2 regions of the Nonomuraea sp. NPDC049637 genome follow, and region 1 is predicted to be linked to the other one. Evidence: riboswitches for the same ligand, from Rfam matches in the RefSeq annotation. Region 1 holds a riboswitch; the other holds the start of a gene.
What was found. A riboswitch is a leader RNA that binds a small molecule or an ion and turns the genes downstream of it on or off. The one in region 1 is predicted to bind S-adenosylmethionine.
Positions count from the first base shown of each region.

Region 2: another riboswitch for S-adenosylmethionine. It lies ahead of thrC (threonine synthase); the one in region 1 lies ahead of AB0J71_RS05570 (aminotransferase class V-fold PLP-dependent enzyme).

Region 1 covers NZ_JBFAOM010000003.1:178,733-181,971, reverse strand. The annotation lists gene AB0J71_RS05575 (DoxX family protein) at 1-23, shown strand, start outside; gene AB0J71_RS05570 (aminotransferase class V-fold PLP-dependent enzyme) at 27-1,319, opposite strand; SAM riboswitch class IV at 1,366-1,481, opposite strand; gene AB0J71_RS05565 (cytochrome P450) at 1,554-2,756, shown strand; gene AB0J71_RS05560 (SAM-dependent methyltransferase) at 2,740-3,239, opposite strand, start outside.
Region 2 covers NZ_JBFAOM010000021.1:30,450-33,688, reverse strand. The annotation lists gene AB0J71_RS27175 (cold-shock protein) at 1-42, opposite strand, end outside; gene AB0J71_RS27170 (MoaD/ThiS family protein) at 286-561, opposite strand; gene thrC (threonine synthase) at 587-1,819, opposite strand; SAM riboswitch class I at 1,833-1,973, opposite strand; gene AB0J71_RS27160 (RNA polymerase sigma factor) at 2,054-2,608, opposite strand; gene AB0J71_RS27155 (trehalose-6-phosphate synthase) at 2,640-3,239, shown strand, end outside.

The DNA.
Region 1 (3,239 bases):
AGCAAAAGCCGCCCAACCGCTGAGCCTCAGCGGCTGACCAGGTCGCGCAGGGCCTCGATCAGGCGGTCGACGTGCTCCTGCGTGCTGCCGATGCCGATGGAGGCGCGCACCGCCGAGGCGGTGCCATCCTCGCAGCCGCCGTCCGAGGTGCCCAGCAGGTGCCGGACGAACGGGTGCGCGCAGAACTTCCCGTCCCGCACGCCGATGCCGTACTCGCCGGACAGCGCCTCGGCCACCTCCCGGGCCGAGTAGCCGTCCACGACGAACGACACGATCCCCACCCGCGGGTGGTCCTCGCCCCACAGCGACAGCTCGCGCACCCCGTCGATCGAGGCCAGACCGGTGCGCAGCCGGGCGATCAGGCGCTCCTCCTCGCGCACCAGCTCCGTCCACCCCGTGGCGGTGAGCGCGTCGCAGGCGGCGGCCAGGGCGATGGCGCCGAGCACGTTGGGGGTGCCGGCCTCGTGGCGGGGCTCGGGGTCGTCGTGCCACTCGGTGGTCTCGCCCACCGAGCGCACCGCGCCGCCGCCCTTCAGGTACGGCTCGCCCGCCGCCAGCCAGTCCCGGCGTCCGACCAGTACGCCGGCGCCGAAGGGCGCGTACAGCTTGTGCCCGGAGAAGGCCACGTAGTCCAGGTCGAGCGCGGTCAGGTTGAGCCTGCGGTGCGGGACGAGCTGGGCGGCGTCCACCAGGATCCGGGCGCCGTGCCGGTGGGCGATGTGGGCGAGGGCGGCGATGGGCCACAGCTCGCCGGTGACGTTGGACGCGGCGGTGACCACGAGCAGCTTGGGGCCCTCGATCCCGGCCAGCGCCTCGTCGGCGGCGCGGACGGCCTCGCCGGGGAAGGCGGGCGGCGCCAGCCGTACGGACCGCTCCCAGGGCAGCAGCGAGGCGTGGTGCTCGGAGTCGAAGACGACGACGGTTGTGCCCTCGGGCAGGCAGCCGGCCAGCAGGTTGGTGGCGTCGGTGGTGTTGCGGGTGAAGATGACGGCGTCGTCCGGGCGGGCGCCGACGAAGGCCCGGACCGTGTGGCGGGCCTGCTCGTAGCGGGCGGTAGTGAGCTGGGAGGCGTAGCCCGCGCCGCGGTGGACGCTGGAGTAGGCCGGGAGCGCGGCGGCGACGGCGGCGCTGACCGGCTCAAGACAGGGCGCGCTGGCCGCGTAGTCGAGGTTGGCGTAGCTGACCAGCCGGCCGCCCTTGACCGGCACCTCGAGGTCGGCGCCGAGCACGGCGGGGATCGCCCGTCCGGAGGCGGGGACGGCGGGGGCCTCGGCGGCGGCCTGGGCGGGAACGGAGTTGAAGATCGTCAGCGTGGACACGGCACAGCTCCTCACGGGTCGGTCGGACCCCTGGGAGCAGCCACGGAGCCCGCGCTTGCCCGCCACACCTCGTGACGGACCAGGTCTTCACCCGGGGCACCCCGCCGCGGACGCGAGGGTTGCCGGCCAGCTAGCCGGGGCTTGTCGCTGGCACTCATGACCTACGACGGCACTATAACCGACACCCGGGCATGATTCGCAAGCTCAGCAGGTCAACCCGTCTCATAAGATGAAATGGTGCGCTTTGATCCCTGGAATCCGGATTTCGTCGTCGACCCCTATCCGGCGTACGACGAGCTGAGGCGCGAGGCGCCCGTCCGCTACTTCGAGCCGTCCAACCAGTGGCTGATCTCCCGGCACGCGGACGTGAACACGCTGCTCAGGGACCGGCGGCTGGGCCGCGACTACACCCACGTCGCCACGCACGAGGAGTTCGGCCGGCAGCCCGCGCCGGAGTTCCAGGAAGCCTTCTGGCGGGTCAGCAGGAACGGCATGCTGGAGGTCGAGCCGCCGGACCACACGAGGCTGCGCCGGCTGGTGTCCAAGGCGTTCACGCCGCGCATGGTCGAGTCGCTGCGCCCGCGCGTCCGGGCCATCGCCGAGAGCCTGATCGACGCCTACGTCGAGAAGGGCGGCGGCGACCTGATCGCCGAGGTGGCCGAGCCGCTGCCGGTCACCGTCATCGCCGAGATGCTCGGCGTCCCCGAGCAGGACCGTCACCTGCTGCGCCCGTGGTCGGCCGACATGTGCGGCATGTACGAGCTCAACCCCAGCCTGGAGACCCAGCACCAGGCGGTACGCGCGGCCGAGGAGTTCGAGTCCTACCTCAAGGACCTGGCCCGCGACCGGCTGGCCAACCCCGGCGACGACCTCGTCAGCGCCCTGGCCGCGATCCCCGAGCTGACCCTCGACGAGCTGGCCGGCACCTGCGTGCTGCTGCTCAACGCGGGCCACGAGGCCACGGTCAACGTCACCGGCAACGGCTGGCGGGCCCTGCTGAAGAACCCCGGCGAGCTGGCCCGGCTGCGCGCCGACCGTTCGCTGCTGCCGACCGCGATCGAGGAGCTGCTGCGCTACGACACCCCGCTGCAGCTGTTCGAGCGCTGGGTGCTGGAGGACATCGAGGTGCACGGCGTGCGGATCCCGCGCGGCTCGGAGGTCGCCTGCCTGTTCGGCTCGGCCAACAGGGACCCCGAGGTGTTCGAGGACCCCGACCGGCTCGACCTGGGCCGTCCGGACAACCCGCACATCTCCTTCGGCGCCGGCATCCACTTCTGCCTGGGCGCGCCGCTGGCCAGGATCGAGCTGACGGAGTCGTTCACCGCCCTGCTGGACCGGGTCGGGACGATCGAGCTGCGCGCGGAGCCGGTCTACAAGCCGGGCTTCGTCATCCGCGGCCTGCACTCGCTCGACCTCGACGTCACCGGCTCTGGCTGAGCCAGCCGAACCCGCCGAGCCCGGCCGGATCGATCAGCTCGCCCTCCTCCGACGCCCTCGACAACGCGCGTACGTAGGCGCGCGGATCGGTGCGGGCGAGGTCGACCGGCGGCCGGGCGCCGGTGAGGCCGAGCGCCCGCAACATGTCACGCTGTGTGGACAAGGTTGTGGATATCGCGCCGGCCCGCCGCCCGGCCTCGGCACACGCGTCGAGCGCGACGTGGGCGGTGATGTCGCAGGTCCCGTCGGGGATGGGCGTGACGACGGCGCCGTCGCGGTAACCGGTCAGCGTGCCACAGAGCGGTCGGTTATCCACAGGGTGTGCATAATCCACGGCTATCGCCCGGCCGCGGGCGAGGCGTACCAGAACGGAGGCCCAGGCGTCGTCACGGGGACGGCCGATCTCGGCGCGGGTGCCCACGTGCGGCAGCGGCCACCAGCGGTCGAGCCACTCGCGGTCGGCGGGCCGCAGCGGGCCGCCGA
Region 2 (3,239 bases), on a different contig from region 1:
GCCCTTGTCCGCGTTGAACCACTTGACGGTGCCCTGCGCCACTTCCGACTCCTCTTACTGGGCTCGCAGATCTCGCCCATTCCTTCGCGAGACCCGTAATCGCCTGACTTTTGGGAAAATCAGCCAGACGATCGCCCTCGACCATACCTGTGGCACGGGGTTTGGCAACAGAGTCAACCGACAAAACGCTAATTTCATCGAAGGCTGAGTCGTTCGAGGTTGAATTTGGTTCTAAAACAAGAAGGCGCCCACAAGGGGCGCCTTCAAGAGTCGGTGGTCCGGCGGTCAGCCGCCCGCGACGGCGGGGATGATGGAGATCTGAGCGCCTTCAGGCGCGGGAGTGTCCAGCCCCTCGGCGAAACGGACATCCTCTTCACCAACGTATACGTTGACAAAACGACGAATCTTGCCCGATTCATCCAGAATTCTCGCGCCGATCCCCGGGTAGTCGGAGTCGAGCTTGGCGAGAACGTCACGAAGAGTCGCCCCTTCGCCACTCACCTCGGCGTTACCCCCGGTGTAAGTGCGCAGAATGGTGGGAATCCGCACAGAAACGCTCATGGTTTTTGTTGCCTTTCCTGGATTGTCAGACAGTCGCGCGGAACGCGTCGAGAGAGGGCCGGATCACGGCGGTGGGCCGCGCGTCGTCGCTGATCGCGTCGAGCGTCTTGAGGCCGTCGCCGGTGTTCAGGACCACGGTCTCGGCCTCGGGGTCGAGCCTGCCCGTCTCGACGAGCTTCTTCAGCACGCCCACCGTGACGCCGCCGGCGGTCTCGGCGAAGATGCCCTCGGTGGAGGCCAGGAGCTTGATGGCGGCGACGATCTCGGGGTCGGTGACGTCCTCGACGCCCCCGCCCGTGCGCCGGGCGATGTCCAGCACGTACGGCCCGTCGGCGGGGTTGCCGATGGCCAGCGACTTGGCGATCGTGTCCGGCTTGACCGGCTGGACGACGTCGTGCCCCGCCTTGTACGCCGTCGAGACCGGCGAGCACCCGGCCGCCTGGGCCCCGAACACCTTGTAGGGGGTGTCCTCGACCAGCCCGAGCGCGATCAGCTCCTTGAACCCCTTGTCGATCTTCGTGAGCTGGGAGCCGGAGGCGATGGGGATGACGATCTGCTCGGGCAGCCGCCAGCCGAGCTGTTCGGCGATCTCGTACGCGAGCGTCTTGGACCCCTCGGCGTAGTAGGGCCGCAGGTTGACGTTGACGAACCCCCACCGCTCACCCAGCGGGTCGCCGATCAGCTCCGAACAGAACCGGTTGACCTCGTCGTACGTGCCGTCGATGCCGATCAGCCGGCCGCCGAACACCCGGGCCATGGCGATCTTGGCCGCTTCGAGGTCGGCCGGGATGAACACGCACGCGTCGAGGCCGGCCCGCGCGGCGGCGGCGGTGACCGCGCCGGCGAGGTTGCCCGTGGAGGAGCAGGAGAGCGTGTGGAAACCGAAGTTCCTGGCCGCCTCGACGGCGATGGCGACCACCCGGTCCTTGAAGGAGTGGGTGGGGTTGCCCGAGTCGTCCTTCACGTACAGGGACCGGATGCCGAGCGCCTTGCCGAGGTTGCCGGCCTTGACCAGCTTCGTCCAGCCCGGGTTCATGTTGGGCTTGCTCGCCACGTCGGCGGGGACCGGGAGCAGGTGGCGGTAGCGCCAGATGTTGGCGGGGCCGGACTCGATGTCCGCGCGGGTCACCTGGCCGAAGGAGTAGGCCGCTTCGAGCGGCCCGAAACACTCCAGGCAGGCGAAGCTGGGACCCAGGGGGTAGCGCGTGCCGCACTCGCGGCAGGACAGAGCGACGGCAGGACCAAAGTCGAGCGACATGAAGCGAGGCCTTCCCTCATCTTCGCCCGCGGCCACCTTGACCGCGAACCGGAATTGGCACCTTGTCCCGGTCGGCCTCGCCAGGTCGCGAGCACAAGCCGGGAGGGTTGCCGGGGCTTCGCAGGGCCGGTCCCTCCACCCCTCTGGATGAGCAATATTCAGTTGTTCGAAAAGGACTCTACCTTCTCAAGTGGTGGAAACGACCACCCGTCTCAGCATGCGAGAGAACGCGTCTCACCGATAGTCCTCCCCGAGGACTCCCTGCACGTACTTGCGGGCCTGGTGGATGCGGGACTTGGCGGTGCCGAGCGGGATGTTGAGCTGCTCGGCCACCTCGCTGTAGTCGAGCTGGACGATGTCGCGCAGCACCAGCGCCTGGGCCAGGTCGGGCTTGTCGGCCTCCAGCGCCTCCATCGCGTCGAGCAGGTCGAGCCGCGAGCCGGCGATCACGCTGACCCGCCGCGCGTCCGGCTTCTGCATCGGCAGCTCCTCCGACGTCTGCTCGGCGGCCCTGCGCTTCAGCGAGCGGTACGTGGTGCGCGCGCAGTTGGCGGTCACGATGTGCAGCCAGGTGCTGAACCTGGCCCGCCCCTCGAACCGGCCGATGTTGCGCGCCACGGCCAGCAGAGTGTCCTGCGAGGCTTCTTCCGCGTCCTGGTGATAGGGCAGGATCCGGGCGCAGTGGCGCATCACGTCAGGCTCGATCCTGGCCAGGAGCTCGCCGAGCGCGCGATGGTCTCCGGCCGCGGCCGAGCGGGCGAGTTCCTCGGTTAGCTCATCTAGCGCCATAGCTGGGATCCTATGGGCGAAGGGAGCCCAAATGAACAGCGTTCTCGTGGCGTCCAACCGCGGGCCGGTCTCCTTCACCGTCGACGACGACGGTGAGCTGACCATGAAACGCGGTGGTGGCGGCCTCGTCTCGGGCCTGTCGGGGGTGGCCAAGGAGCACGGCGTGCTGTGGGTGTGCGCCGCGCTGTCCGACGGCGACCGCAGCGCCGTGCGCCTGGCCCCGGGGGGCCGGCTCGACCGCGGCGGCTACGACACGGGCGCCCTGCGCATGCTCGACATCCCCGCGGCCACCTTCCACCGCGCCTACAACGCCGTGGCCAACTCGACCTTGTGGTTCGTCAACCACCTGCTGTACGACATCCCCAACTCCCCCAGTTTCGGCACCAGGTTCCGGCGCGAGTGGGAGTCCTACCGCGACTACAACGGCGCGTTCGCGCTGGCGCTGGCCGAGGAGGCCGGGCACGGCGCCCGCGTGATGGTCCAGGACTACCACCTCACGCTCACCCCGGCGATGCTCCGCGCCGAGCGGCCCGACCTGCGCATCGCCCACTTCAGCCACACGCCGTGGGCGCCTCCCGAGTACTTCTCCCTGCTGCCCGACGCGGTGACCGGGGAGGTGCTCGACGGCATC